Regions from separate parts of the Anaerotruncus rubiinfantis genome, predicted to be linked through region 1. Evidence: predicted binding sites of a transcription regulator. Region 1 holds the regulator's gene; the other holds the start of a gene.

Region 1 (15,384 bases):
TCTCGGTTACCACGCCCAGAAGCGAGCAGGCTGCTACCGCAATAATGATGCAAAGCCATGCGGGGATTCCCATCCCCACCAAGACGGGAATACTGAACAGGGACACATAGGCTCCCACCATGATAAAATCGCCATGTGCGAAGTTAATCAGCTTTACAATGCCGTAAACCATCGTATAGCCCAGTGCGACGAGAGCGTAGATGCTGCCAACCTGTATTCCATTAATAACCTGATTGATAAATAGAATAAGATTGTCCATTTGGCACCTGACCTTTCATTCGGAATAAACCGCATCGCCGCCGTATGCTGCCAGACACACGGCAAACGGTTCGGGCGGTCTTTTCGCCCATAGAGTCTATTTTACACGATATCTGCCGGAATTGCCAGATCTTTGTAAAAAAAAGAAAATTTCTCGGGGCCAAAAAACGCCCCCCGGATAAACGGAAAAGGGAAGGCGGGGCAAGCTTAGCCCCGCCTTCCTGTAAATCCTTCGTAAAAAAGCCCTGTCTTTGTGTATCCCGGATTATTCAGCGGTCAGAAGCGTCTCCAGAGAAGTCTGGCCATCCTGCAGCTTGATGATCGCGGCGGTTTTGACCGGATCGCCGTTTTCATCGAAGGTCATGTGGCCGGTGACGCCGGAATAATCAGTGGCTTTCATCGCTTCCACAACCGCAGCTTTGTCGGTCGAACCGGCTTTTTCCATCGCGGCCTTCATAATGTAAACCGAATCGTAACCCAGTGCGGAAAACGCGGTCGGCTCATCGTTGTAGGTGCTTCTGTAGTTCTCAACGAAGCTCTTGACGGCTTCCGCTTCGTCGTTCACAAAGTAATGGCAGGAGAAATAGCAGCCGTCCACAGCGGAGGCGTTCGCTTCGCCGAGCGAACCCAGCACGCCGTCCCAGCCGTCCGCGCCGAGCATGGTGCCCTGGAAGCCGACCTGGCGGGCCTGGGTCGCGATCAGCGCGATCTTTTCATAGTAGTCAGGCAGCATCAGGACATCCGGGCCGGCCGCATTGATCTTGGTCAGCTGGGTCTTGAAGTCCTGGTCATCAGCGCCATAACGCTCGTCTCCGACAACCTCCAGGCCGAGCTCCTGCGCCTTGGCAGCGAATGCCTTCGCAATGCCGTCCGAATAATCGTCAGAGGAGTTTGCCAGTACCGCAACCTTCTTGGCGCCCAGGTTCTTCGCGGCAAAGGTGGCCATGACTTCACCCTGGAACGGGTCGAGGAAGCAGGTGCGGAAGATGTTTTCGCCGTTTTGGGTGACCGAAGCGGCGGTCGCGGTCGGCGCCAGCATCGGGGTTCCGTCGCCCGGCGCCGCGGCAATCTTCGCAACCGCGTCGCACGGTTTTGAGGTGACGTCGCCGATCAGAAATTCCATCCCGGCGCTTTTCAGTTTGTTGTACGCGTTGACCGCGTCCTGAACTTCGCCCTTTTCATCTTCGGGCATCATCTCGATCTGACGTCCGAGCACACCGCCCGCCGCGTTGATCTCATTGACAGCCATCTCAATGCCGTTTTTGGTGGTGATTCCGTAAACCGAAACGCTGCCGGTCAGCGGCGCAAGCACGCCGAGTTTGATCGGGTCGGTGGAAGCGGCCGCGTCGCCCGCGGGGGCACTTGCGGCAGAATCGCCATCCGCAGCCGGTGCGGAAGAATTATTGCTGCCGGAGCCGCCGCACCCGGTCAGCACGCTGGCGGCGAGAGCTGCCGACAGCGCCAAAGCAAGAAACTTTTTCATTTTTCTTTCCTCCATCATACGCGAAAGCGCCCGGTTTTGGGGCGCTATCGCTTTAAAGTAACATATGGTTTCCATAAAAGTATATTGCAAATCAGCATCAAAATCCATTGCCTTTTTCGCCAATGATGCTGTGGGAATTCCTGCAAGTTTTAGAAAGAATTATGAATTTTACCTAAATTCCATACGTTTTATAGAAGTTTTCCAAAATATATCCACAAATTCAGCAGATCCGGCAACAAAATCGGCATTGTCCATAGAATTTTTTCTCCGTTTTTTTCCCTCACTCCTCCCATCGCGCACAGCCGTAGCCCTATCAAAGTTTCCGCTTCCTTGCATGCCGGGCCACGGGCGGCCGGTTCCCGCGCCGTTTGCAGGAATTTATCCAGCCTCCCTGCAAAACCGGCGGTAAAAAAACCGCCGTCCAACGGACGGCGGCCATTTTTCCAAGTGAACGAATCACGCGTGGGCAGGTACCAGGGATTTGGTCATCCCGATCACCAGATCTACACAGGCGGTCAGCGAAAAGACAAAGTCCACGCCATAGGACGGCGCGACCTGCGAATATTGCTCGTGCAGCTCGTTGATCTGCTCATAAAGCGCCAGACTGTGATCGATTTCCGCCGCGTTCGAGATCAGATCGACCGCATGTAGCATATCACGGCGGCGGTAGCCATAAAACTGCATGAAAATTTCATATTTCAGATGCCCGATCTTGCTGCCGTCAAAGTTCTCGCTGTGCGCGTAGCAGAAAAAATCGGACATGAAGTGGCAAAGGATCCCAAGCTGTTTGCTGAACTCCTCGGTCGACATGTTCTCCCCTTCCCTGGCGAGATAATCGGCCTTTTCCATCACAAGGTCATAGATATCCTTTTTAAAATGGGAAAGTTTCAGCAGGCTGGGCGCGACATCCGGCAGGAAGTTCCATCGGACGAACGTACCCTTATCCAGCTTCAGATTCATATTCTCCGTGAAATAAGCGTAAAGATACCTGCCCATTGTGATGTGGGAAAATAGGTTCATGGGACTCACCACTTTCTAAAAGATCAATTTATTCTATGCCTCTACCGGTGGCGGAGGATTCCCGCGCCTGCGCCGCCTGCCGGCCCGCAGCATACGCAGCGGATGCGCAAACCGAAAGCGGACGCGGTGGTAAGAGATGTGCAGCACCACCGCCAGCAGCACGAAATAGAGGACAAGGTTGACAAAGGAAAGGCTGCGCAGGATTTCATCGAAATGGACCATCCATGCGTGTTTTTCCGCGCCTGCGAACACCTGCTCGAACACGAGGAAATGGTTGAGGAAGGTCATGCCCGTGAGCGCGAGATAGCCCGCGAAGAGCGCTCTGCTTTTATGGCAGACGCTGGCGATCAGCGCAAAAATGAGCACCGGGATCTGATACCGCTCGTGCATCCGGGCGGTGAACAGGAAGATGGTCTGCATAAATGCGAAGCCCAGAAGCCACACGCTTTTTTCGGCGGCGGTGAAATACCACGCCACCAACGCAGCCAGCGAAGCGGCCAGCATAAACGCGGAAAGCCCGCCCGCGGTGACCGGCTGGTAAAGGACCGTGTCCACATGCAAAAAGTTCGCGCCAAGCGCTGAATAAAGGTTGAACGCATTGAGCGCCGCGCCCGGGTATTGTTCAAAACCGCCGAAATAGATTTTCCACGGCAGATTCCATCCGGAACGCACCATGAATGGGAAAAATACGGCCAGCGCGGTTCCCATCCCCGCTCCAGCCGCAAGGGCCACCCGTTTCCACGGGAACCGCATGGTCAGCAGCGCAAGGGCAAAAAGCGGCGCGAAATAGAGAGATTGAAATTTCATCAGGCAGGCCAGCGTCATTACCACGCCCGCCGGCACCGGTCTGCGTTCGGTCAGCAGCCAGAAAGCCAGCACCAGAAGAAACATCATGATGCAGTCGGTCTGCCCCCAATAGGAGGAGTTGAAGATAGCGGTCGGATTGACCGCCCAGAGCGCCGCGCATCCAAGCGCCGCCAGCCGGTCCACCTTTTTGAGTACCAGGTAAAGCAGCGGAATAATTGCGAGATCAAAGAGCATCTGCCAGCCTTTGAGCGCCAGCATGGCATAAGGATCGAAGGAGGCGACCGCATCCAGCGCCAGAAGCTTCCCCGTCAAAAAAAGCGGAAAAAGGAACAACGGGGGGTAATCGAGATTTCCAATGTTGTTGTAGGCGCCGAAGAAATCCTCCTCCACCCCCGCCGACCATCCGACATAATAGCTCAAGTCGAAGTAGTGTACGCTTGTGTAAGCGATCATCAGCCGCAGTACCAGCGCGGATGCAACCAGCGCGAAAAGAAACCAGGCCTCCTGTTTTTTGCCGAGGGTGAAGCTGTAACCGGGAATGCGACGATCCATAAAAAGCCTATACTTCCGATCATACAAATTTTATCACATTGCGCCAAAAGAGTCTGTTAGAAGTGTGATAATTATGTAAACTTTCTATATTTTCGTGGATTTTTCATAAATCGTCATGTGAAAAATAGCAGTTGATTGTGAACTCTTGCCCATTTTCTTCACGATTGACGGAAAGTTCCGTCTCACAAAAACACCCGGACGCACCCAGGCTTTCCTGAAAAGCCTTTGCCGCCTGCGGCGCGCCCCGCGCTTGCACCGACAGCATCTGCAGCCGTCCCGCCGGATCGTCGCACAGAAAGCTTTCGATTTTCACCCCTGAGGCCTCCTGCGCGGCCAGGATCGCTTCAAACTGCTTGAACTGCTCGGCCGGCGACTGCTCAAGGTTTGTAAGCACAGCCGCCATCGCGTTGACATATTTCAAAAACAGTTCGGAACTTTCCGGGTCGGCCAGAATCTGCGTGATCCTGCTCTTTTCTCCGGAGGCGGTCAGAGCCGCAACAAACTGGCTGTTTTTCAGTTCTTCCTGCATTTTGTCCACCCTGTCCGCAAGAAAAATCCCGGCTCCAACAGCCACCGCCACCGCCACAAAAGCGGCCGCAACCATTGTCGCCCCGTTCCTGCCGCCGATCAGCCGGGTGGCCTTGTTCGCAAAGGCAACCTTATCCAGCGGCGCCACCTCCTATCTGTCGAGATATTCTTCGAGGCAAATCCCCGCGTCCGTAATCTCCCGCGCGGCCGTTTCTCCCACATAGCGGAAATGCCACGGCTCATAGGCAATCCCGGTGATTTCGGTCTTATCCTTCGGGTAGCGCAGGATGAATCCGTACTCGGCCGCATGCGCGGCCATCCATTTCGCAGCTGCAGTCTCGGCAAAACCGCTGTCAAGCGTCTGGTAGGCCGGCGTCACAATGTCCGCCGCAAGCCCGGTTTGATGCTCGCTGTAGCCCGGCACCGCGATATACGCCGCTGTCATCGCGTAGGCATCTGCCTGGCTGTAGCCCTGCGCCAGATAGGTCTGGATGCTGTTATTGAAATTGCGTTCCTGCGAAGAATACGGCCGGTAGGCCGAACAGACCAGCAGATCGACCCCCTCCTCAGCTGCATCCGCGATCATCCGCTGCAAAGCCGGGACAGCCCGCACATCCATCCGGTAACCGTTCTGGACCTCGGCGAGCTCCGGTTCGTAATCCGCATCAATGCCATTCTGCGCATTGACCAAAAGCAGCATCCAGTCCTCCGTCCCTTCTTCCGGCTTTGCCGCGGACGGGACAGCTCCTTCCGGCAAGCTTCCGACCGTTTCGGAAGAATCGATCTCGGATATCCGGCTTGACGGCTCCGATCTTTCGGAAGAAGCCGCCTGCTTTTCAGGCTGCGGCGCCGAATGATTCGGCGTGCCGGCGCTGCGCGGCGTGCAGGCCGCCAACAGCGCAACCGCCAATGCCATCGAAACAATCCGTTTCATAACTATGCGTTCACCTCATCTGTTAGTATCCCGCGCGGCTGGTTAAATATCCCCCGCCTGATAAAGGATCGCGGTGACTGCCGCGAGCGGCGCAGTTTCGCACCGCAGAATCCGGCTGCCAAGCGAAAGCGAGACCAGCCCGTTTTCCTTTGCATAAGCGGCTTCGGACGGCTCAAAACCGCCCTCGCTGCCCACCAGAACCGACACGCTTTTCCCAAGCCTGCGTTCCAGCAGAGCCTTCAGCGGTTCGTCCGCATTCTCATAAAACAGGATCGCAAGCGCGTCCTGTTTCATGCGGGCAACCGCCTCGGGAAATTCACAGAGCGGCTCCACTTCCGGCACGCGGCCGCGGCCGCACTGCTTTGCGGCTTCGGCCGCGATCTTGCGGTACCGCTCCAGCTTCTTTGCCATCGATTTTCCATCCGGCCGGGAGACGCAGCGCCGGGTCAGCACCGGTACGATCTTTCCCACTCCAAGCTCGACCGCTTTCTGCACAATCGTTTCAAATTTATCGCCTTTGGGCATCGCCTGATACAGTGTGACAAACACGCCCGGCTCGCCTGCAGACGGTTCCACCGCTTCCACCGTGAGCTCCACCCGCGCCGGCTGAACCGACGCGATCCTGCACTGATAGTCCCGGCCGTCCCCGTCGCAGACGGTAAGCCTTTCTCCCACCTTCATCCGCAGCGACAACGCGATATGCCGCGCGTCCTCGCCGTCGATGACGGCATTCTGTTCATTCACCTGTCCTGTAAAAAATCTCGGCATAATTCTCACCAAATCAAAAGTTTTATGCGTTTTTTTCAAAAAAACGCAGGGAATTGCGCGGTACAGCTTCCCCGGCCCGCACGGCTATCCCCGTTGTTTGGCGGCCAGCGCCACCCATCCGCCCGATTCCCGGCGCTCGACCACTTCGTAGCCCGCGGCGGCCAGCGCGCCGGTCACATCTCCAGCGCGGGTGTCGATGATACCCGACGCGATAAAAACGCTGTCCGGCCGCAGGAACCGTTCCAGGTCGGGGATCAGCCGGATAATCACATCCGCAACGATATTCGCGGTAACAACCGCAAATTTTCCGTCCACCTTCGCGGTCAGATCCCCTGCCAGAAATTCCACCCTGTCCGCCACACCGTTGGCTTCGGCGTTCTCCTTTGCGACCCGCACCGCGACCTCGTCAATGTCGATCCCCACCGCGCTTTCAGCTCCCAGCAGCAGCGCCGCCACCGCCAGAATGCCGCTGCCGGTGCCCACATCAAGCAGATGCGCACCCGGTGAGACGTATTTTTCCAAAAGCTGCATACAGAGCCGGGTGGTGTCGTGGGTTCCGGTGCCAAAAGCCATGCCCGGGTCCATCGTGAGCACCACCTCCCCCGGTTTTGGCGCGTAAGTCTCCCACGAAGGGCAGACAACCAGCCGCTCCCCGACCTTGGTGGGGTAATAATATTTTTTCCAGGCTGTAGCCCAGTCTTCCTCATCCACCTTCTCGCTCTCCACCGAAAAACCGATCCCGGCCGCGCCGAGGCGTTCGCTCACAAACGAAACCGCTTCCATCGGGTTTTCCTCGGGCGCGATGTAAAAATGGATCACCGCGTGTTCGCGGTCGCGTTCCAGAAGCTCCTGTTCGATCAGATCGACGTGCGCGATCTGCGGCGCGAGTTCTTCGATGTCGCTGTAATCCTCGATATATAACCCGTACGGCACCACCAGGTTTGCGATCGCCGCCGCTGTTTCCGCATCCCTGGTCGCAATTTTCAGCTTGACTTCGCTGTACTGCATCCGTTTTGCCCTCTCTTTCTTTTTGTCCTTGCGCAAGCTACTTCATGATACATTATATAATAATGCGCGGGTAAAATCCACCCGTAAAATCCGGATGGATTTTATCCAGTAAAAAACCGCGTGAAACGACTGTTTCACGCGGTTTTCCATTTATTTCATCGCATCTTTGAGCTTATCGAAAAAGCTTTTGCGCTTTTCATAGTTTTTGTCGCTTGAAAGCTTTTCAAATTCCTTAAGCGCGTCTTTCTGCTTGCCGGTCAGGTTACGCGGAACCTCGATATTCACCTTGACATACTGGTCGCCGCGTCCGCGCCCGTTCACATACGGAATGCCCTTATTGCGCAGGCGGAATACCGTTCCGGACTGCGTGCCCTCCGGCACGTCATATTTCACTTTGCCGTCGATGGTGGGAACGGTGATCTCATCGCCCAGCACCGCCTGCGAGAAGGTGATCGGGATGTCGCACCAGACGTCGAATCCGTCGCGCTCAAAGAGCGGGTCGGGCCGCAGGTTTACCATGATGTTCACATCGCCCGCCGGGCCGCCGTTGAGGCCGTGGTCACCCTGTCCGCGCAGCACAAAGGTCTGCCCGTCGTCGATACCAGCCGGGACCGAAACCTCCAGCGTCCGGGTGTGGCGCACGCGCCCCATTCCGCGGCAGTCGCTGCACGGCTCCTTGACGACCTTACCCTTGCCGGAACATTTTGTACAGGTTCGGGTGGTCTGGATCACGCCGATCGGCGTACGCTGCTGGACGCGCACCTGACCGGTGCCGCCGCATTCCGGGCAGGTTTCCGGGGCGGTGCCCTTCTTGGCGCCGGTACCGTCGCAGGTATCGCACTTTTCAAGCCGCTGCACCTGCACCTGCTGCTTGCAGCCCTTGGCCGCGTCCATAAACGACAGGTTGATGGTGATATTGACATCGTTGCCGCGGATCGGCGCATTCGGGTTGCGGGTGCGCCCGCCCCCGCCAAAGCCGCCGAAGCCGCTTCCGCCAAAGAAGCTTTCGAAGATATCTCCCACGTCGAAACCGCCAAAGCCGCCTCCAAAGCCCGCCCCGCCGGCGCCCGCCCCATAGGACGGGTCGACGCCCGCGTGCCCGAACTGGTCGTAGCGCTGGCGTTTTGCCGGGTCGTTTAAGACCTCATAGGCCTCGTTAACCTCTTTGAATTTTGCCTCGGCGGTCTTATCCCCCGGATTCATGTCGGGGTGATACTGCTTTGCAAGCTTGCGGTATGCTTTTTTCAGGTCGTCCGTGGATGCGTCCTTGGACACGCCCAATACTTCATAATAGTCCCGTTTTTCAGCCATATGCCTCACCCCTGTTTATCTGCGTTCACAGGTTCAGGCGGGAGGATTACCCCCGCCTGAACGCACCTGCTTATTGTATTATTTTTTGTCGTCCTCGTCAACCTCTTTGTAATCCGCGTCGACATAATCGCCGCCGGGAGCCGCTCCAGCGCCGGCGTCCGCGCCGCCCATGTCCGGGCCGGCCGCGCCCTGGGCGCCCTGCGCCTGCTGGTACATCTTGGATGACATCTCATAGAAGTCCTTCTGCAGCTCTTCCTGTTTTGCTTTGATTTCTTCGACGTTGGTTCCCTTGAGGGCTTCCTTCAGCGCGTCGACCTTCGCCTGCACGCGGGATTTTTCGTCGGCGGAAACCTTGTCGCCCAGGTCGGTCAGCGCCTTCTCGCACTGATAAACCATCTGATCCGCACCGTTTCGCACGTCGATCTCCTCGCGGCGTTTCTTGTCCTCTTCCGCAAATGCTTCCGCATCTTTAACCGCTTTGTCAATGTCGTCCTTGGACATATTGGTCGAAGCGGTGATGGTGACGTTCTGCTCCTTACCGGTGCCGAGGTCCTTCGCGGTCACGTGCACGATGCCGTTGGCGTCGATGTCGAAGGTGACTTCGATCTGCGGCACGCCGCGCGGAGCCGCCGGGATACCGTCGAGCCGGAACATGCCGAGGGTCTTGTTATCCTTGGCCATCTCGCGCTCGCCCTGCAGGACGTGGATCTCGACCGAAGTCTGGCCGTCCGCGGCGGTGGAGAAGATCTGCGATTTCTTGGTCGGGATGGTGGTGTTGCGCTCGATGATCTTGGTGCAGACGCCGCCAAGGGTCTCAAGGCCCAGGGAAAGCGGGGTGACATCGAGCAGCAGCAGGCCTTTTACATCGCCGCCGAGCACGCCGCCCTGGATCGCCGCGCCGACCGCGACGCACTCATCCGGATTGATGCCCTTGAACGGGTCTTTTCCGCAGAACGCCTTGACCGCTTCCTGCACAGCCGGGATACGGGTCGAACCGCCGACCAGCAGCACCTTGTCGAGGTCGGAAACCTTGAGGCCGGAGTCGGCCATCGCCTTGCGCACCGGCACCATGGTCGCTTCGACCAGGTCGGCGGTCAATTCATTGAATTTCGCGCGGGACAGGGTCACATCGAGATGTTTCGGGCCGGTCGCGTCCGCCGTGATGAACGGCAGGTTGATGTTCGCCTGGGTCATGCCGGAAAGCTCGATCTTCGCCTTTTCCGCTGCTTCTTTCAGGCGCTGCATGGCCATCTTGTCGCCGCGCAGATCGATGCCGTTTTCTTTCTTAAAGGAATCTGCCAGGAAATCGATGACGCGCTGGTCGAAGTCGTCGCCGCCCAGGCGGGTGTTGCCGTTGGTGGCGAGCACCTCCTGCACGCCGTCGCCCATCTCGATGATCGAAACATCAAAGGTACCGCCGCCGAGGTCATAAACCATGACCTTCTGATCGGCTTCCTTATCGATGCCGTAGGCGAGCGCCGCGGCGGTCGGTTCGTTGATGATGCGCTTTACATCAAGTCCCGCGATGCGGCCCGCGTCCTTGGTTGCCTGGCGCTGCGCGTCGGAGAAATACGCCGGGACCGTGATGACCGCTTCGGTGACCTTCTCGCCGAGGTAAGCTTCCGCGTCATCACGCAGTTTCTGCAGGACCATCGCGGAGATTTCCTGCGGAGTGTAGTTTTTGCCGTCGATCGACACCTTAAAATCGGTGCCCATGTGGCGCTTAATCGAAGAAATCGTGCGGTCCGGGTTGGTGATCGCCTGGCGTTTTGCAACCTGGCCGACCATACGCTCGCCGGTTTTCGAGAATGCAACGACCGAAGGGGTCGTGCGATTGCCTTCCGCGCTCGCGATGACGACCGGCTCGCCGCCTTCCATAACCGCTACACAGCTATTTGTAGTACCAAGGTCAATACCGATGATTTTTCCCATAATGAATGCCCTCCATATATATTGGAATAAATTTTAACGTGGTGAATGCCTGCTTTCTTTTCCTTGAAAAAGCAGCAAAAAAACCGCCTGAAGCAGGGCCCGCGGGAAAGGCCGGCCCCCATGTCCCCAGCCTTTAAAAAGGTCGACAAAACACTTTAAGATCTTCGCGGCGCGGCAGGACCGAAAGCCCCGAGGGGCTTCAAAGGGGACTTTTCAAAAGCGCCCCCTGGTCAGTTTGCGACCTTGACCATCGCGTGCCGGATGATCCGGTCGCCGATTTTATATCCCTTCTGAAACACATCGGTGATGATGTTCGTCTCAAGCGATTCATCGTCAATGTGCATCACAGCGTTGTGCAGATCCGGATTGAACTGCTCGCCCGCAGCGCCGAACGCTTCGACTCCGAGCTTTTCGAGCACATCCTTAAAGTTCTGCAGGATCATCTCCACGCCCTTTTTAAACTCCGCGTCCGCGCATTCCACCGCGAGCGCACGTTCAAACGTATCGATGATCGGAACGAACTGCGCCACCGCATTTGCGGTTGCCTGCGGGTAAATCGCTTCCTTCTCCTTCTGGCTGCGCTTACGGAAGTTGTCATACTCGGCCATCGTGCGCAGCAGCTTGTCACCCAGCTGCGAAACCTGCTCTTCCAGCAGTTCCGTCTCGGTCTTTTCAGGCTCTTTGCGCTCCGCTTCCGGCTGTTTTTCTTCCCCGGTTTCCTCGGACGCTTCCGGAGTCTTTTCTTCCGGCTGCGTCTGTTCCTGGACCTCGTCCGCCTCGCCTATGGGCTGCTCATGCTTATGCTTCTGAGACAATCTGTTCCCTACCTTCTATGTGTTTTTATTACGCATCCTGTTCAAAAGTCTCCGCCAATAATTTCCCTAATGTCTGCGAAAAATATTCAAGATGCGGGATAATCTTTGCGTAATCCATCCGGACCGGGCCGATTACGCCAATCGCGCCCGCGTTCTGCTTTCCGATGGAGTAACGGGTGACCACCACAGACGTGTCGGCCAGCTCGCTTCGGCTGTTTTCCTTGCCGATGGTGATGAAAACGGCGTCGTCCTTCGAGCCGATAACGCCAAGCAGATGGTCGCGGTTCTGCATGGTGAGCAGCAAATCGTGCGCCACATCGGAAAACTCCTTATATCCCAGCAGGTTGGTCCCGCCGGAAGTATAGAACTGGCCTTCATCGATCTCTTTGCAGAGCTCGTAAACGGTGGCCAGAATCGGGGTAAACAGCCGGGAATATTCGCCCAGCGTGACCGCAACCGAATTGATGTACCACTGGGAGATGTCGTTGACCGATTTGTCGACCAGACGGCCGTTGATAAACTTATTGATAAATTCGAGCAGCTCCGCGGTGATGCCGAAATCCACCCGGCAGACCTTGTCGCGGATGACGCCGTTCGAGGCGATGACCAGGATGACCACCGTGCGCACGCCCGCCGGAACAATTTCGATATGCTTGACGCGCACTGTTTTCGGTGTGATCGTGGTGGAAACGGTCGCGCAGTTGGTGTAATCCGCGAGCGCCTGCGCGGCATCCTCCAAAAGCCGGTCCGGGTCGGGGTTATGCACATTGAAAAGCGCGTCAATCTCGCCGCGCTCCTCATCAGACAGCGGTTTGCAGTGCATCAGCTGATCGACATAAATCCGATAACCCAGGTGGGAGGGGACGCGTCCGGCGGAAGTGTGCGGCTGCTCAAGGAATCCCATATCAAAAAGCGCCGCCATGTCGTTGCGGATGGTCGCGGGCGAGACGTTGATATCAAGTTTCTGCGCCAGCATCTTGGAGCTGACAGGCTCGCCGGTATCGATGTAAGTCTCGACGATCGCGGTCAGGATTTTCAGTTTTCTCAAGTCGAGCTTCATCGCATACACCTCACATTCCACAACTGAGCAAAGTCCGCTTAGCACTCATAATCTCCGAGTGCCAACAACTATAATGTACCACATTTTTTCAGGATGTCAAGAAAGGGAGATCGGAATTCATGAATTGTTTACAGAATTTTTAGCACTCATATATTTCGAGTGCTAATTTTATCTATTTTGCGCAAATTCAATTTTGTTAATTGTGTATATTGACATTTTAATCCCGATGGTGTTTAATGATATCAAGAAATTGATAAATATTTAACAGCTTTGACGCAAAAGGAGGCTATCAAAATGACCACAAAAGAAGTAATGCTCCAATCCGCGGAGGACCTGCGCCAGTTCATGTTCCTAGCGATGCAGTCCGCACAGGATATTGGCGTGCACACTGTTGACGGCAGCATCGCAGATGCAAAATCCGTGCTCGGTCTCATGGCGCTCGATTACAGCAAGCCGGTCAAAGTCGTCACAGACGACCGCACCTTCCTGCGGGAACTGCGCAAATGGGCCGTGGCGTAACCCGCCCAGCAGATCCGGACCTTCGCCCCGCCATTGGCGGGGCTTTCCTGTTGTCATATAATTTTCCGTTTTTCTTACAATCCCCGTACAATCTTTTCACACGCTCCCGAAGCGAATTGCCGGGGCCGTTTTTCTTTGTTCAAAATCGACAAATTTCGACAAAATTTTCCTTCTGTTCCCAATTTCAGAAGCAATTGGGAATATGGGAAATCGACAGCAGCGCGGCGCTTTTCTATACTGATCTGGACAATATCACAAGGGGGATTTTATTATGGTCCGGCTCAGACAGCATCCTTTCTTCCGCGGCCTGCTCATGCTTGCCGCCATTTCCTGTATTTTCACAGGCGCTTTCAGCCTTGCCGTTGCCGCCGCGGCAAGCTACCATCCTGGCGGCCTCTCAGCCGGGCAGATTTTGCAGCCCGGCGATACGGTTGAAATCGGCGCGGGCGGTTCCATCTCCTACTATTACCGCGACGATATCATCGGCGACCCGATAGCAGACCGCACGCTTTATACCCTTGCGCAGGTTGAGCAGCTCGGTTCCTGCGACCGGGTGGAAGACGAAACGGACTTTGACGGCTGGGAAGTTATGTCGGTGAACGGCCTGGGCGGCGGAAACTATGAGGTTTCCGTCCGGGAGCATTTTTCCGTTTCCGGACCGGGGCCCGAACCTGTCCCGGATACCGCCGAAGCGAAACTGCGCGCATATCTTGCGCCGACCTCGGACGCGTCCAGCCTGTTCGTGGACAAAACGTCCAAGCTCCTTTCCGCCGCGTCCGGCAACGACGCGGTTCGTTCGGACAACAAAGTGTACTATTATCCGTTCTCGGCCACGCTGAACGATGCGTTTTTCTCGGTCAGGATTGCCAAAGAGAAAGGCGGCAAACAGGTTCTCTCCGCCAAATGGCTTGAGAAGAAACTCGATAACGCCTACAGTGTTTTTTCGGGGGCGCAGGAGTCCGCGCTGAGCGGCACACGCAAATCCTTTGCGGAAATCTCTCTGCGGGAAACGAACGACGACAGCGAAACCAAAATTCAGATAAAGGTGACGGTTAAGGCCAAAAAGGAAATTCGGGAAAACGGGGCGGTGATCGTGCCAAAAGGCGCCGAAGCCACCTTTCTTTCCCCCGCTTTCTACCTCACAAATGAAACGCTTCGCGGGGACCGGGACTTTTCAGCGGGCGACGGCGGCATGGTTGCAAAACCTGTGAAAAATGAAGACAACGAAGTCACCTGGACGGATGAAAACAACACCCTCGCGGTACTGTACTTTACCGCAGACAGCAATGTAAAGATCTACTATCCGAAGCTTTCCACCAGATGGAACCATTCCGATTACGCCGGCCGGTTCGCGGGCCAGGACGCTTTTATCCGCAGTTTTGTGGGCAATCCGGAGATTTCCGCTGTGTCCCGCGCGACGCTCGATCTGAACGTCCCCTATCTCAATGAGGACGGAGATCCGTCCATTGAAACGGAGGCCATCGCCGTCTACGAAGAGATTGATGGAATCCTCACCGACATCACAGGCAAAGGCAAATTTTGTGAAAATGAAAACGACGAGCTTGTCTTTCGCCTCAAGGTGCGCCAGCTCGGCACCTATATCTTCGCCAGCGCACCAGCGGCCAAAACAGCCGTGGAAAACACCTAAAACACCGGCACATCTAACGCGCCATTCCCAAAACGGGAATGGCGCGTTTTTCTTTTTCCTTTCGTATTCAAAATATTTATGGAAACGACACAATTTATTCATAATTTTTTGTACTTTCGCCCACATTCAAGCTCAAAAATAGGTGAAGTGATTTTCGCCGGGAGGTGATATGCATCAGGATTCTGATCTTTGAAAGCCATATGGCGCTTTGCCGCCCGCTTGCGGTATGTCTCTGGCGGCAGGGCTTCTTCCCCGTCTTCGCACAGGGGCTCGGTCAGATCCCGCAGGCGCTATCCCCGCCGCCCGCCGCAGTCGTATTCGGCGCCTCGCTCGGGTTGCGCCCTTCGTTTGACGCCAGTCGCGGTATCCGAAGGTTTCTGGAAGTTCCCACGATCATTGTCGTTTCCCCTGCGGAAAACAAGCGATGGATCCGCGACCTGCGCAACCGTTCCGGCGTCTACTTCATTGAAAGCGGCAAACCGGGCCTGCTCGCGGCAAAACTTTCCGCACTGCTCGAACGTGCCGGGCGGGGGGAAGCCGCTCTGTGCGCTGGCGGATTGTGCCTTTTCCCGGATGAGAGGCGCGCCCTGTGCGACGGCAAACCGCTCGCCCTGACGCCGCTCGAATTCGGCCTGCTTTGCTGCCTTGTCAAAAACCAAAACCGGCCAGTGAGCTGTGAACAGCTGATGCAGGCCGTTTGGGGACGGTCGGACGAAACGCTGCTGCACACCCTGCGCGCTC
Region 2 (15,384 bases), 1.1 Mb from region 1:
TCATCCAGGGCCTTTACGAGCTGTACGGCGTGACCAGCTACCTGAGCGATGTACTTTCCTACTCCCGCCTGCTGGCGCTGGGACTCGCAACCGGTGTTGTGGGCACCGTCATCAACCAGATGGGTTCCATGATGGGCGGCAGCCTCGTGGGCGCGATCGTGTTTATCCTGGTGTTCTGTTTCGGGCACCTTTTAAACTTCGGCATCGAGCTTCTGGGCGCATATGTGCATACCAACCGTCTCCAGTATGTCGAGTTCTTCGGTAAATTTTATGAGGGTGGCGGACGGAAGTTTGACCCGTTCGCAGTGCATACAAAATATTACAAAATCAAGGAGGACACCCATAATGTCTAGTATCTTCTCGAACCTCGGTATCGCATTCGCAATTCTCGGAGCCGCGCTCGCGGCCGGTTTCGCCGGCGCCGGAAGCGCGGTCGGCACCGGTATTGCCGGCCAGGCGGCCGCTGGCGTCGTCACCGGAGACCCCAGTAAATTCTCCAAGGTCCTGATCCTTCAGCTGCTCCCCGGCACCCAGGGCATCTACGGCCTGCTGATCGCATTTATCTGCCTGTCAAACGCGGGCGTCATCGGCACCCCGGTTGAGATCTCCACCGCAAAGGGCATTATGTATATGTGCGCCTGCCTGCCGATGGCGATCGCCGGTTATCAGAGCGCCTGCTACCAGGGCCGCGCTTCGGTCGGTTCGATCAACCTCGTTGCGAAAAAGCCGGACCAGTTTGGTAAAGCGATGATCTTCCCGGCAATGGTCGAAACCTACGCGATCCTCGCGCTGCTCATCTCCCTGCTGTCCATCAACGGCGTTGCTGGCATGAACATTTAATGGCGGATGATGACCGTACTTATTTTAGTTAGGAGAACTCTGCTATGACAGGACTCGAAAAAATCTTAAAGCAGATTCACGACGAAGCCCAGCAGAAGGCGGACGAGGTCATCGCGCAGGCCAAAACCGAAGCGGCCCAGATCGTTGAGAATGCCAAAGCGGAAGCGAAGATCCAGTGCGGCTATATCGACGAGCAGTCCGAAACGGCGGTGCAGAACTACATTGCTTCCACCAAATCCGCCGCCGACCTTGCGCGTCGGCGCGCGATCCTCACCGCAAAGCAGGAGATCATCGGCGCGGCCATCGCGGACGCGCAGCAGTCGATCTATTCCCTGCCGGATGCGGACTACTTCGCCCTGATTCTGAAAATGGCCGGAAAATTTGCGCTCGCGCAGGACGGCGAGATCCTTTTCTCCCCCCGCGACTTGGCGCGCCTGCCCGCCGGCTTTGCGGAAAGCCTTGGCAAGGTGATTTCGGGCGAAAAGCTCACCATTTCCAAAGAGACCCGCGACATTGACGGCGGTTTCGTGCTGGTGTACGGCGGCATCGAGGAAAACTGCTCGATCGAAGCCCTCTTCTACGCCGCGCGCGAAGACCTGCAGGATAAGGTACAGGAGCTCCTCTTTGCATAAGATGCGCGTAATCCCAGATAAAGGAGGTTTAAGCAATGTCTTCTGATTTGTCATATATCTATGCGGTTGCGCGCATCCGCTCCAATGAACTGACCCTCTTTTCCAGCCAGACGATCGAACAGCTCCTTGCGACCAAAAGCTACAGCGAATGCATGCGTCTGCTCATGGACAAAGGCTGGGGCGACCTTGCGGTCGCGAACCCCACCGCTGAAGAGCTGCTCGCGATGGAACGGGAAAAGACTTGGGAAGTGATCCGCGAAGTGGTAGACGACATGTCGGTGTTCGACGTGTTCCTCTACGCGAACGACTACCACAATCTCAAAGCGGCCATCAAGCAGGTCTGTACCGGCGACGAGGATTTCGGCATCTACATGAAAAACGGCACGGTGGATGTGGACCTGATCCTCACCTGCCTGCGCGACCGGAATTTCGCCATGCTGCCTGAAGGCATGCGCGCCGCGGCCGAAGAGGGCTACAACGCGCTCGCTCGCACCCATGACGGCCAGCTGTGCGACATCATCATCGACCGCGCGGCGCTCGAAGCGATTTACAAAGCGGGCAAGGATTCGGAAAACGAGCTGATCCGCAAGTATGCCGAGATGACCGTCGTGGCGGCGGATGTGAAGATCGCGGTGCGTTGCCACCGCACCGGCAAACCCCTCGAATTCATCCGCCGGGCACTGTGCCCATGCGACAGTCTCGATGTAACCCGCCTCGCGCGCGCCGCGATGGAAGGGGTTGATTCGATCGGCAATTGCCTTTCCTCAACCGAATTTGCCGCAGGCGCCCCGATCCTGGAGCAGTCCTCTGCGGCGTTTGAGCGGTACTGTGACAACGCGATCATCGAGATGATCCAGTCGCAGCAGTATGTGGCCCACGGCGTCGGCCCGCTGGCCGCCTATATCCTTGGCCGTGAAAACGAGATCAAAACAGTTCGGATCATCCTTTCGGGCAAGCTCAACGGCCTGCCGGACAGCGTGGTCCGGGAAAGGGTAAGGGATATGTATGTATAAAGTAGCAGTCATCGGGGATCGCGACAGCATCTATGGCTTCGCGGCGCTCGGACTGGATACCTATCCCGTCACCGAGCCCGACCAGGCAGCCAGGCAGCTCAAGGACCTCGCGGAAGGCGAATACGCCGTGATTTATATCACCGAAGCGCTCGCCGAGGCCCTTGCGGAACAGCTGGAAATATACCGCAGCGCTCCCCTCCCCGCAATCATACCCATCCCCGGCGTTTCCGGAAATACCGGGATGGGTATCCGAAATGTGAAAAAATCGGTGGAGCAGGCAGTTGGCTCCGACATCATTTTCAATAATGATAACTAAGTGTAAGCAGGTGAGTTGAAAAAATGAGCAAAGGTACGATAAAAAAGGTCGCCGGCCCGCTGGTTATCGCTGAAGGGATGCGCGACGCCAACATGTTTGACGTTGTGCGCGTCAGTGACCAGCGCCTGATCGGTGAAATCATCGAGATTCACGGAGACCAGGCTTCCGTCCAGGTCTATGAGGAGACCTCCGGCCTCGGCCCGGGCGAACCGGTAGAATCCACCGGCGCCCCGATGAGCGTCGAACTTGGACCAGGACTGATCCAGAGCATCTACGACGGCATTCAGCGCCCGCTGGACGCCATCATGGAAGCGACCGGGCACAACAACCTCGAGCGCGGCATCGAAGTCCCCTCCCTGAACCGCGAAAATAAATGGCATTTTGTTCCGTCCGTCAAGGCGGGCGACGCGGTTGAGGCCGGCGATATCATTGGCGCCGTCCAGGAGACCAAGATCGTCCTGCATAAGATCATGGTCCCTTATGGCATCTCCGGAAAGATCAAGACCATCAGCGAGGGTGATTACACCGTCGTCGACGTGGTTGCAACAGTCGAAACCGATTCCGGCGAAGAAAAGTCCCTCACCCTGATGCAGCGCTGGCCGGTCCGCCGCGGCAGGCCGTATGCAGAAAAACTCCCGCCCGATATGCCGCTTGTCACCGGCCAGCGTGTCATCGACGCCCTGTTCCCGATCGCCAAGGGCGGCGTCGCGGCTGTCCCGGGCCCGTTCGGTTCCGGCAAGACGGTCGTCCAGCACCAGCTGGCGAAATGGGCAGAAGCGGATATCGTCGTCTACATCGGCTGCGGTGAGCGCGGTAACGAGATGACCGACGTTCTGAACGAATTCCCCGAGCTGAAAGACCCAAAAACCGGTTACTCCCTGATGGAGCGCACCGTGCTGATCGCGAATACCTCGGATATGCCGGTTGCGGCGCGTGAGGCTTCGATCTACACCGGCATCACCATCGCGGAATATTTCCGCGACATGGGCTACTCGGTCGCGCTGATGGCCGACTCGACCTCCCGCTGGGCGGAAGCGCTGCGCGAGATGTCCGGCCGCCTCGAAGAGATGCCCGGCGAGGAAGGTTACCCCGCTTATCTCGGAAGCCGTCTGGCGCAGTTCTATGAGCGCGCGGGCCGCGTGCACACCCTTGGCAGGGAGGGCCGCGAGGGCGCCCTGTCGGTCATCGGCGCGGTTTCCCCGGCCGGCGGCGATATCTCCGAGCCGGTCACCCAGGCGACGCTGCGTATCGTCAAGGTCTTCTGGAGCCTCGACTCCGACCTGGCGTATCAGCGCCATTTCCCCGCGATCAACTGGCTGACCAGTTATTCGCTCTATTCCGACAACACCTCTGTCTGGTTTAACGCAAATGTCCATCCGGACTGGTCCGACCTGCGCGCGCGCCTCATGCGGATGCTGCAGGACGAGGCCGAGCTCGACGAGATTGTCAAGCTGGTCGGTATGGACGCGCTCTCCGCGCCCGACCGTCTGAAGCTTGAGACGGCCCGTTCGATCCGTGAGGACTTCCTGCATCAGAACGCCTTCCACGAGACGGATACCTACACGCCGCTCGAGAAACAGTACCTGATGATGAAGCTTGTGCTCGAATTCTATGACACCACCCTCGACGCGCTCAAAAAAGGTGCTTCGATTGACGCACTGGTCAAACTGCCAGTGCGCGAGCGGATCGGCCGTTTCAAATACATCGAGGACGATAAAGTCCAGGCAGAGTACGAGCAGATCAAAAAGACTTTGTCCGATGAAGCCGCAGCGCTTCTCGCGCAGAAGGAGGAAGACTAATGCCCAAGGAATACAGGACAATCCAGGAGGTTGCGGGTCCTCTGATGCTGGTGCGTGGCGTTGAAGGCGTCACCTACGACGAACTCGGTGAGATCGAACTCGCTTCCGGCGAGAAACGCCGCTGCAAGGTGCTGGAGATCGATGGCAGCAATGCGCTGGTTCAGCTGTTCGAATCCTCCACTGGTATCAACCTTTCCAATTCCCGCGTGCGGTTTCTCGGCCGCACGATGGAGCTGGGCGTTTCTGAAGATATGCTTTCCCGCGTATTTGACGGACTCGGCCGTCCGATCGATAACGGCCCGGAAATCCTGCCGGAAAAACGCATGGACATCAACGGCCTGCCGATGAACCCGACCGCCCGCAATTACCCGCAGGAGTTCATCCAGACCGGCGTTTCGGCCATCGACGGCCTGAACACCCTGGTCCGCGGCCAAAAGCTGCCGATCTTCTCGGCGTCCGGCCTGCCGCACGCGAACCTCGCCGCGCAGATCGCGCGCCAGGCGAAGGTGCGCGGCACCACCGAACCGTTCGCGGTCGTCTTTGCCGCGATGGGCATCACCTTCGAGGAATCGAACTTCTTCATCAACTCGTTTAGGGAAACCGGCGCGCTCGACCGCACGGTACTCTTCATCAACCTCGCAAACGACCCGGCTGTCGAACGTATCGCAACCCCGCGTATGGCGCTGACCGCCGCTGAATTTCTCGCCTTTGAAAAGGGCATGCACGTGCTGGTCATCCTCACCGACATCACCAACTACGCCGACGCGCTGCGTGAGGTTTCCGCGGCCCGCAAGGAAGTCCCCGGACGCCGCGGCTACCCTGGCTACATGTACACCGACCTCGCGTCGATCTACGAGCGCGCCGGACGCCAGCGCGGCAGGAACGGCTCAATCACCATGATCCCGATTCTGACGATGCCGGAGGACGACAAAACCCACCCAATCCCAGACCTCACCGGTTACATCACCGAAGGTCAGATCATCCTCTCCCGTGACCTGTACCGCAAGGGCGTCACCCCGCCGATCGACGTGCTGCCTTCCCTCTCGAGGCTTAAGGACAAGGGCATCGGCGAAGGCAAAACCCGCGCCGACCATTCGAACGTCTTAAATCAGCTGTTTGCGGCGTACGCGCGCGGCAAGGACGCGAAGGAACTCATGGTCATCCTTGGCGAAGCGGCTCTGACCGACATCGACCTGCTCTATGCGAAGTTTGCCGACGCGTTTGAGCGCCACTTCGTCTCGCAGGGCTACACCGCCAACCGCGACATTGAAGAGACCCTGCGGATCGGCTGGCAGCTGCTTTCGATCCTGCCGAGAAGTGAGCTCAAACGTATCAAGGACGAATTCCTCGACGAGCATTACGGCAAATACGGCGATATCCTTGCAGAGGAAGAAGCCTGATGACGCCGCGATTCAATTTATGGGAAAGGGGTGATTGACCCTTGGCATCTACCCATGTAAATCCAACGCGTATGGAGCTGACCCGCCTCAAAAAGAAGCTGTCTACCGCTCGCCGCGGCCACAAGCTGCTCAAGGATAAGCGCGACGAATTGATGCGGCAGTTTTTGGATCTCGTCCGGGAAAATAAAGCGCTGCGCGAAAAGGTTGAGGCAGGTATTGCCGCCGCAAATAAAAACTTCGTGCTTGCGCGCGCGGGGATGGACGACGAGGTGCTCAACGTTGCCCTGATGGCTCCGATGCAGGAGGTCTTTTTGGAGGCTTCCCAAAAGAACGTCATGAGCGTTGAGATCCCCGTGTTCGAATATAAGACCCGCTCCTCCGACGCGAACAACATCTATTCCTACGGTTTTGCGTTCACCTCCTCCGATCTGGACGACGCGGTCAAATCCTTGGCCGATGTCCTGCCCGACATGCTGCGGCTGGCCGAATGCGAAAAATCCTGTCAGCTGATGGCGGCTGAGATCGAAAAGACCCGCCGTCGCGTCAACGCGCTCGAGCATGTTATGATCCCGGAGACACAGGAGAACATCAAGTACATCACGATGAAGCTGGATGAGAACGAGCGTTCCACTCAGATCCGCCTGATGAAGGTCAAGGACATGATGCTACAGGAAGCGCACCACTACAAGGAGCGCGAACAAGGCTGGTCCGAATAGAATCCATACCACTGTTGGGGCCGCCCGTCGGGCGGCCCTTTTTTTGCGCATTCTCGGTTTGTTCACAATTTATACTTGATTTTTTGGCAGGAATCGGGTATATTTAAGTTAGCACTCGATATATTTGAGTGCTAACTTCTTGTTTGTCATTATTTCAGATTGAAAGGGATGCTTGTTCATCATGAGAACCAAACAGTTCAAGGCCGAATCGAAGCGTTTGCTCGACCTGATGATCAACTCGATTTACACCCACAAGGAGATTTTCCTGCGGGAGCTGATCTCCAACGCCAGCGACGCGATCGACAAGCTCTATTACCATTCGCTTTCGGACGGTGCGACCGGTCTTTCCCGCGGAGATTTCGCAATCAGCCTTGCGGTCGACAAGGACGCACGCACGCTGACCATCACCGACAACGGCTGCGGCATGACCAAAGACGAGCTCGAGCAGAACCTCGGCACCATCGCCAAGAGCGGTTCGCTCGCCTTTAAGCAGGAGAATGAACAGAAGGAGGATGTCGACATCATCGGACAGTTCGGCGTCGGTTTCTATTCCGCTTTCATGGTTTCGGACGATGTGACGGTCGAAAGCCGCGCCTTCGGTTCGGAGGAAGCCTGGAAATGGGAAAGCCACGGGGTCGAGGGCTACACGATTGAGGAATGCGCAAAACCGGACCATGGCACCGTGATCACCCTGCACATCAAACCAAACTCCGAAGAGGAAAACTACGACGAGTTTCTCGACAGCCACCGGATCTCCGCTCTGGTGAAAAAATATTCCGACTACATCCGCTACCCCATCAAAATGGATATGGAAGCTTCCCGTCTCAAGGAGGGCTGCCCTGAGGAAAAGCCGGAATATGAGACCTATACGGTCAATGAAACGCTCAACAGCATGGTTCCCATCTGGAAAAAGCAAAAATCCGAGGTCACCGACGAGGATTACAACAATTTCTACAAAGAGAAATTCTTCGACTACCAGGACCCGCTGCGCGTCATCCACTCGAGCACCGAAGGCTCCGCCACCTACAACGCCCTGCTGTTTATTCCGGCGCGCGCGCCGTTTAATTACTACAGCCGCGATTATGAAAAGGGGCTGCAGCTCTACGCTTCCGGCGTCCTGATCATGGACAAATGCGCCGACTTGCTTCCCGACTGCTTTAGCTTTGTCAAAGGCCTGGTCGATTCGCAGGACCTTTCGCTCAACATCTCCCGTGAGATGCTTCAGCACGACCGGCAGCTTAAACTCATCGCCGGGCGGCTCGAAAAGAAGATCCACTCCGAACTGCTCGCAATGCTTGAAAACGACCGTGACAAATACGAAGCGTTTTATAAAAACTTTGGCTTGCAGCTCAAATATGGCGTCTACAGCGATTACGGCGCAAAGAAGGAGCTTCTGCAGGATTTGTTGATGTTCTACTCCTCACAGGAGAAGAAGCCTGTCACCCTGCATGAATACGTCAGCCGGATGCCGGAGGATCAGAAATACATCTATTACGCCTGCGGTGAAACAATCGAAAAGATCGATCTTCTTCCGCAGACCGAACGCATCCGCGACGCTGGACGCGAAATCCTCTATCTGACCGACGACATTGATGAGTTCGCGCTCAAGATGCTCTTCAAATTTGAGGACAAGGAGTTTCGTTCGGTTTCGGACAGCGACCTCGGCCTTGAAAACGAGGAGGAAAAGGAGGAGCTCAAGAAGCTTGGCGAAGAGAACAAGGGACTCCTTGACACGCTCTCTTCCGCGCTCTCCGGCAAGGTTGCGTCGGTGCGCCTGTCTGGAAAGCTCAAGAGCCACCCTGTCTGCATTTCAAGTGAAGGCGCGCTTTCGCTCGAGATGGAAAAGGTGCTCAATTCAATGCCAAACAGCACCCCGGACAATGCTCCTGTCAAGGCGCAGCGGATTTTGGAGGTAAACGCCGCGCACCCGGTCTTTGCGGCACTACAGGCGCTTTCCAAAGACGGCAATGAAGAGAAACTCAAGCAGTATGCGGGGCTTCTTTATAATCAGGCGATGCTGATCGAAGGGATGCCGATCGAGGACCCGGTCGCTTTTTCGAACGCCATCTGCGACCTGATGTCTCATTAAGACTAAAAATTTTCCATCAATTGCGGATCGCCGGGGTTTAGCCCCGGCCCGCGCTTCCCAAAGCGTGGACGCTGTTATATTTGCTAAAAATGCAGGAGTGCACGCCGCGCCCCTGCATTTTCTTGTATAACATGTGAAAAACCCATTGACAAAAACTGTGCAAAGCATATAATGCTTTATGAAATCATTATGCGGAATGGGAGCTTCTCTATGGAAGATTTTAAAAAGATCAACTCGCGCGGCTATCTGGTCGGGCTGACCTGGCCGATCTTCGTCGAGCTGGTTTTACAGATGCTGGTCAGCAATGTCGACCAGATCATGGTGGCAAAGACCTCCGGCACAGCGGTCGCGGCCATCGGAAACGCCAATCTCATCACCAATCTGCTCATCATCTCCTTCTCAGTGATCTGTATGGCAGCCACCATTCTGATCACCCAATACCTCGGCGCGGGCAGCACCGAGCGGGTCGCGCAGACCTATACCGTCTCGATGCTCGTGAATGTGCTCTTTTCCCTGGTGATCGCGTTCTTTCTCATTGGGTTTCCCCGGCAGATCTTCGGGCTCATGGGCGTGCCGGAGGAGCTGATGCGCGAAGCCTGCGGCTACCTGCGGATCATCGGCTTCGGCATGCCGCTGCAGGCGATTCACCTCACCTTCGTGGCTTTCTTCCGGGCGCACGGGCTCACCCGCCAGACGATGTTCATCTCGATCGTGATGAATCTTCTGAATATCCTTGGTAACTTCATTCTCATCAACGGCCTGGGCCCCATCCCAATGCTCGGCGTGGCGGGCGCGGCCGTCTCGAGCGACCTCTCCCGCCTGGTCGGCGTCATGGTCATCGCGTGGCTTTTCCGCCGTCAGATCCGCACGCCTATGTCGCTGCGGCACCTGCGGCCATTTCCGTGGGAGCATCTCTGGCGGCTGCTCAAAATCGGCATTCCGTCCGGCGGGGAAAGCGTCTCCTACAACCTCACCCAAATCGTCATCCAGACGATGTGCAACACGCTGCCCATCTACGTGATTACCGCCCGAGTCTACTCGAATATGTTCGCGACCCTCTCTTACCTCTATGTCAACTCGATCGCGCAGGCGACCCAAATCATCGTGGGCTACCTCATGGGCGCGCGCATGGCCGAGGAAACCGACAAGCGGGTCAATTCCACACTTCGTTGGTCGATGCTCGTTTCTTTTCTGGTCTCGCTGCTGTTGTGGGTTTTCTGCAAGCCGCTTTTTGGGCTCTTCACCAACGATCCGCAGGTGCTCGACCTGTGCAAGACGATCATGGGGATCGAGATCCTGCTGGAGCTCGGCCGCGCTGGAAACATTGTGCTGTTTCGCGCATTGCAAACCGCGGGCGACATCCGCTTCCCCATCTGCCTCAATGTCACGACTGTCTGGACCGTCGCGGTCGGCGGGGGCTATCTGCTCGGGATTGTTCTCGGATGGGGACTGCCTGGCATCTGGATCGCGATGACCTGCGACGAGGTTTTCCGCGCTCTGGTTTCGTATCTGCGCTGGAGAAGCGGGAAATGGCGTTCCAAGCATCTGATCGACTGAGGTTCCAAAAGGCCGGCGCCATTCCATTGAGAATGGCGCCGGCCTTTTTTCTTTTATGTAAGACGTCTCAGCGCTTCCAAGCGGATGGCATGAACAACATCAGCATCGGGAAGATCTCCAGCCTTCCAATCAGCATATCCGCGCTGAGCACCAGCTTACTGAAATCTGAAAAAGCGTGATAATTCCCAACCGGGCCAACCATTCCCAGCCCTGGCCCCACATTGTTAAAGCAGGCCAGCACCGCGGTAACCGTCGTTTCGAAAGAGAAATTGTCCAGCGATACAAGGACGACTGAAAGAATCGTGATGAGCGCGTAATAGGTCAAAAAGGTGAAAACACCGTTGACCACCTGATCGTCGACCACTTCCCCATCCATCCGCACCAGCCGCACCAGCCGCGGCCGGAGCATCTTGCTGATACCGCATCCGGCTGCTTTGGAAAAGATCACCGCACGGGAAATCTTGATTCCGCAGCAAGTGGAGCCCGCCGAAGCTCCCAGCATCATCAGCACCACCAGAATCCACTTGGAAAGCTCGGGCCAATAATTATAATCCAGCGTTGCAAATCCGGTGCCTGTGATGACCGAAGCCACCTGGAACGCGACATGATGAAGGGTATTCAACAGATTTCCGCCCTGATGATAGAGGACATTGGCGGAAATAATCATCGTTGCGCTGAGCAATACCAGCAGATATACCCGGAATTCTTCATTGGCGAATGCTTTCGAGAATTGGCGCAGCAAAATAAGATGCAGCACGTAAAAATTAACCCCGAACAAAGCCATAAAAAATGTCACCGTGCCCTGCAGGAACGGGCTGTATGAGATCATACTGTCGTTTTTAATGTGGAATCCGCCGGTGCCCGCCGTACTGAAAGCCGTCGTTACCGCATCGAACACGGGCATGCCGCCCACCAGCAGCAGCACCATCAAAAGAAGGGTGAAAAAGATATAGATCCCATAAATTTTTTTAGCGCTCTCATGCATCCGCGGTAAAATTTTATGCGCGCGCGGGCCGGGGCCTTCCGCCCGCAGCAGATGCATCGAATGACCGGATCCCTTGGCCATCGGGAGAATCGCTAGCACAAAGATCAGCACCCCCACGCCGCCCAGCCAATGCGAAAAGCTTCTCCAGTACAGAATCCCCATTGGAAGCGATTCAATATCTTGGAGAATGCTGGCCCCAGTGGTGCTGAAACCACTGATCCCTTCAAAAATACAGTTGGCCAGCCCCGGAATGGCTCCGCTCAGATAAAACGGCAGCGAACCCAGCAGAGAAATTACAATCCACGCCAACCCAACCACCAAAAAGCCCTCCTGGGCATAAAAGGCCGTTTTTTGCGGTTTGCGCGCGGGCAGGCTGATTGCAAGCAAAAACACCACAGACCCAAAAAAAGCCCAGAAGGAGGCCTTTTCATGGTGCGCAAACGATATGGCCAACGCCGGCAGCATAAATGCGGCTTCCAGCCGCAGGATATTTCCAATCAGATAATAAATCATCCGGAAGTTCATACTTTGTTTTCCCCCATCGTCCTTTTCCCCCGATTCCCTAATGGAATCTTAACGAAATATTAACACAAAGAGACGCCTAAAACAAGCCCTGAAATAAAGATGAAACAACAGCGTTTATGCTCACAGCTTATTAAGATTGTGCATAAAGATGCCATCAGCCCGGTTTAAAATGCGGGTTTTGGAGGGATCTGTATCCTCGCTTGCCGCATAGTTTTCTATTTTTGATAAGTACGGTTTAAATCACAATTGCCGGCTGCCGGCCGCTTTTCTTCATAACAAAAAAACAGTCTCCAAGGCGTTATCCTCAGAGACTGTTTTGGCGGAGATGGAGAGATTCGAACTCTCGAGGAGCTTTTGACCCCTACACGATTTCCAGTCGTGCGCCCTCGACCAAGCTAGGCGACATCTCCATATTTTGTTGTCTGTTTCTTGACACCATGTTATTATATAACACTGGAAGATAAAAATCAAGTCTTTTTTCAATTTTTTCTGCCAAAATATTCCCAGCGCTTCCATTGCCAAAACTCCCGGCAGGCTTTAGAACAGCCTGCCGGACGGCAGCTCCTGGACGAATTGACGCATCTCCTGTTTGGATTGGATCTGATGCGTATGGTCAATAACCGCCTGCTTTTTCTGATCGGGAAGGGCTGCAAAATACTGCATCGCCTGCATATTCTCGACCAGGGCCATTCCAAGCCCCATCGGCATCTGCGGACCGTTCACGTAATTTTCCAATGTAAATCACCTCACGGATAGTATGTAGAAAAACACGTTGATTATCCATGAAAAAAGCCCGCTGAAGCGGGCTTTTGTTTTAAGAATGTTCTGAATTTACATGCACACGGACGTATTTGCTTTCCCGTATTGTCAGAATAACCAGGACCGCGGCAACCAGGATATCCATCACGGTTCCGATGACCGCGAGCTCCAACATACTGACCTCGGCGCGGCTGAATACTTTCATATAGATCAAGTTGAAGATAATTGAGCACAAGATCGTTCCATAATAGACAGCCAATTCTTTCTTGGTAACAGACTTGATAATATTTTTACAGATTAAAATGATACCGACCGCAACGGTCACTCCAGCTGACACATAAACGGCAACCGGAAGGCGTTCAAAATCTGTCGAAAACAAAAATGTCAGCGCCAGAAACTTTACGGCTGTTTCCAGCATCATCAGGTACAGCATTACCTTCTTTAGCAAACACAACCCTCCAATCCATTCAAATCACACGTAAATCCGGATAATATACAGATTTTACGTAGAACTTAATTGTATCGGATTTTCAGGATTCTGTCAAGTTTTACCCCTTTTGCGGCCTGTTTTCGCCGTCCACAAGGGCACCCATATTCTCAAAACTGCCCGTAAGCAGCGCCACAATCCCTTTGTAAACCACCACTGGGTCCTCCAGAAAACGTTCCTGCACCTGTCCGCAGCACGCCTCATCAGGCAGCAGGATGGTCACGGAAAGCAGGTCGCTGCCCACATCGGTGATCGTCAGCGTCAAAAGATATCCGTCCTCCACTTTTTGGACAGCAGTTTTATTATGCGCCCGCCGTTCTTTCATGAGCAGATGACGCTGCGCTGCCTGCACGGATTTCTCCCGCACACTCAGCGGGAGATTCTTTTCAAACATCTCCGCGGTGCGCACGCCCAGATTGGCGGCCTGATAGCATTTTTCCCCTTCCGCCGCGCAGACGATTTCAATATGTCCGCTTCGAACAAGTCCGGATGCGGCGCTGGCCACCTCAAAATAATTCCCGATTCCTTCCGCCACAAAAACCTCAATCAAAGCGGAAACCGGCATCGGTTTCTCAAGCTTTTTCAGGATGTAACAGATCAGGATCTTTATTTCATAATCGGCTGTCAAACCGCCTGGTTCAACGCCCGCGCGAAACACGTCATACATGCTTCCACCTCCATGCCAAACATTTACCAGTTCTATTCTACATGATTCCTGAAAAAAATGCAAAACCTAAAATATTCGCTCAAAACAGGCTCTATCCCGCCCAAAATATGCTATAGTATAAATGAAATCAGCAAAAGAGAGATGTACATGAAAGATCAATCCTCACAAAATAAAAAACAATTTTTTTTGCTCGGGCTGGCATTCGGTATCGGCTTCCTTTTGATCGGCGGCTGCACACTCCTGCTCATGCCCTGGTTCAGACAGCTATCAGATCCGGCCGCGCAGCAGGCGCTTCAGGAATGGATCCATTCGCTTGGTATGGCCGGCTGGCTTTTTACGCTATGCATCCAGATACTGCAAATCATTGTCGCTTTTATCCCTGGCGAACCGGTCGAACTGCTTGCTGGTGTGCTCTATGGCACCTGGGGCGGGCTTGCCACCTGCCTGCTTGGCGTGCTGCTGGCCTCTTCCACCATCTTTTTTTCCGTGCGCAGATTCGGCTACAAGCTGATCCGCCGCCTTTTCGGAGAGGACAAGCTCAAAGAGTTTGATTTCCTGAGCAATACCGAAAAAGTCGAGGCTGTCACCTTTGTCCTGTTCCTCATACCCGGCACTCCAAAGGACATGCTCACCTATCTCGCCGGAGTCAGCCGGATCAAAGCCGCTGATTTTCTATTCATCTCCACCTTCGCACGCATCCCTTCTATTATCACTTCCACCATGATGGGCGCAACAGTCAGCCGCGGCAACTGGAAGCTCGCACTGGTTGCCTTCCTGCTCACCGCTGCCATCGGTTTCTTCGGCATTTTTTATAAAAAGAAAATCATGGAATCCCTGCACCGCCACAGCAGAAAAAAAAGGGCCTGAGCAAATCAGGCCCTTTTTACGTTCATTCTGGGGTACATACTTTAGCGGATCAGATGAATCCGCAGGAGCAGCTGGGTACAATACATCGTAAAATATTCCGCCAGCTCACATCCATACCGTTCAAACAGAGCCTCTTTCCCATGTCCGCACAGCCGCGCGAACACCCGTCCGATGGCACAGGGATCGTCCGGAGCGGCACGGTCCGAAAGGATATACATTGAAAAGGCCGCCGAGTCAGTGATCCGCTCATAGACCTCTGGAAGCGCCGACTGCACCGTTTCATAAAACGAGGAAAGCGCCGACTGCGCCACAATTGAATTGGGTGCCATGTCTTCGATGACCTTGTTTATAATATAGGCAAACATCACCTGCCGCTGCGCGATCGTCAGTTCGTCGTCATATTCCCCGCAGCCAAACCAGACGATCCCCTTTTCTCCCGCGGTAATCTCGGCGGCGAAGTCCTGCCCGAGACATTTCGCCTTTTCCATATTCCCGTTGGCCTTCTCCCGCGCGAACGCGTTGGCCGCGCCTTCCCCGGTGTCAAACACTTCGGACGGGTCGTCCGGCACAATCTTCATATCACTGTCGTCAAATACCGGCATCGGTCTTTCCCTCCTTTCCGGCGGATATTCCCCATTCAGGGATCGATTGCCTGCGTGAGCGCGATCGAAAGCTGATCCGGGCAAGAGGTGCTTTTCCCCCCGCATTTGATGCCCTTTAACAGTTCAATCA

What was found. The regulator HrcA, encoded in region 1, represses chaperone genes, less so after heat shock. The targets are predictions, from matches to a motif close to TGTTAGCACTCNNNNNNNNNGAGTGCTAACA.
Region 2: a site for HrcA is predicted at 6,823-6,853, ahead of htpG (molecular chaperone HtpG). Genes of this name have one in related genera too.

Annotation. Positions count from the first base shown of each region.
Region 1 covers NZ_FKLA01000009.1:1,020,585-1,035,968, reverse strand. The annotation lists gene BN4275_RS10530 (branched-chain amino acid ABC transporter permease) at 1-259, opposite strand, end outside; gene BN4275_RS10525 (ABC transporter substrate-binding protein) at 524-1,741, opposite strand; gene BN4275_RS10515 (zinc dependent phospholipase C family protein) at 2,198-2,761, opposite strand; gene BN4275_RS10510 (glycosyltransferase 87 family protein) at 2,795-4,120, opposite strand; gene BN4275_RS10505 (hypothetical protein) at 4,224-4,796, opposite strand; gene BN4275_RS10500 (M15 family metallopeptidase) at 4,800-5,582, opposite strand; gene BN4275_RS10495 (16S rRNA (uracil(1498)-N(3))-methyltransferase) at 5,625-6,350, opposite strand; gene prmA (50S ribosomal protein L11 methyltransferase) at 6,435-7,358, opposite strand; gene dnaJ (molecular chaperone DnaJ) at 7,509-8,669, opposite strand; gene dnaK (molecular chaperone DnaK) at 8,748-10,601, opposite strand; gene grpE (nucleotide exchange factor GrpE) at 10,832-11,416, opposite strand; gene hrcA (heat-inducible transcriptional repressor HrcA) at 11,445-12,521, opposite strand; gene BN4275_RS10465 (hypothetical protein) at 12,771-12,995, shown strand; gene BN4275_RS10460 (hypothetical protein) at 13,267-14,643, shown strand; gene BN4275_RS10455 (winged helix-turn-helix transcriptional regulator) at 14,808-15,384, shown strand, end outside.
Region 2 covers NZ_FKLA01000009.1:2,135,530-2,150,913, forward strand. The annotation lists gene BN4275_RS15715 (V-type ATP synthase subunit I) at 1-353, shown strand, start outside; gene BN4275_RS15720 (V-type ATP synthase subunit K) at 346-840, shown strand; gene BN4275_RS15725 (V-type ATP synthase subunit E) at 885-1,472, shown strand; gene BN4275_RS15730 (V-type ATPase subunit) at 1,508-2,485, shown strand; gene BN4275_RS15735 (V-type ATP synthase subunit F) at 2,478-2,801, shown strand; gene BN4275_RS15740 (V-type ATP synthase subunit A) at 2,825-4,600, shown strand; gene BN4275_RS15745 (V-type ATP synthase subunit B) at 4,600-6,000, shown strand; gene BN4275_RS15750 (V-type ATP synthase subunit D) at 6,042-6,716, shown strand; gene htpG (molecular chaperone HtpG) at 6,898-8,805, shown strand; gene BN4275_RS15760 (MATE family efflux transporter) at 9,016-10,362, shown strand; gene BN4275_RS15765 (TrkH family potassium uptake protein) at 10,430-11,872, opposite strand; tRNA gene BN4275_RS15770 (tRNA-Ser) at 12,190-12,282, opposite strand; gene BN4275_RS17600 (hypothetical protein) at 12,410-12,607, opposite strand; gene BN4275_RS15780 (hypothetical protein) at 12,687-13,079, opposite strand; gene BN4275_RS15785 (DUF4364 family protein) at 13,180-13,785, opposite strand; gene BN4275_RS15790 (TVP38/TMEM64 family protein) at 13,933-14,652, shown strand; gene BN4275_RS15795 (hypothetical protein) at 14,694-15,254, opposite strand; gene BN4275_RS15800 (TIGR03905 family TSCPD domain-containing protein) at 15,290-15,384, opposite strand, start outside.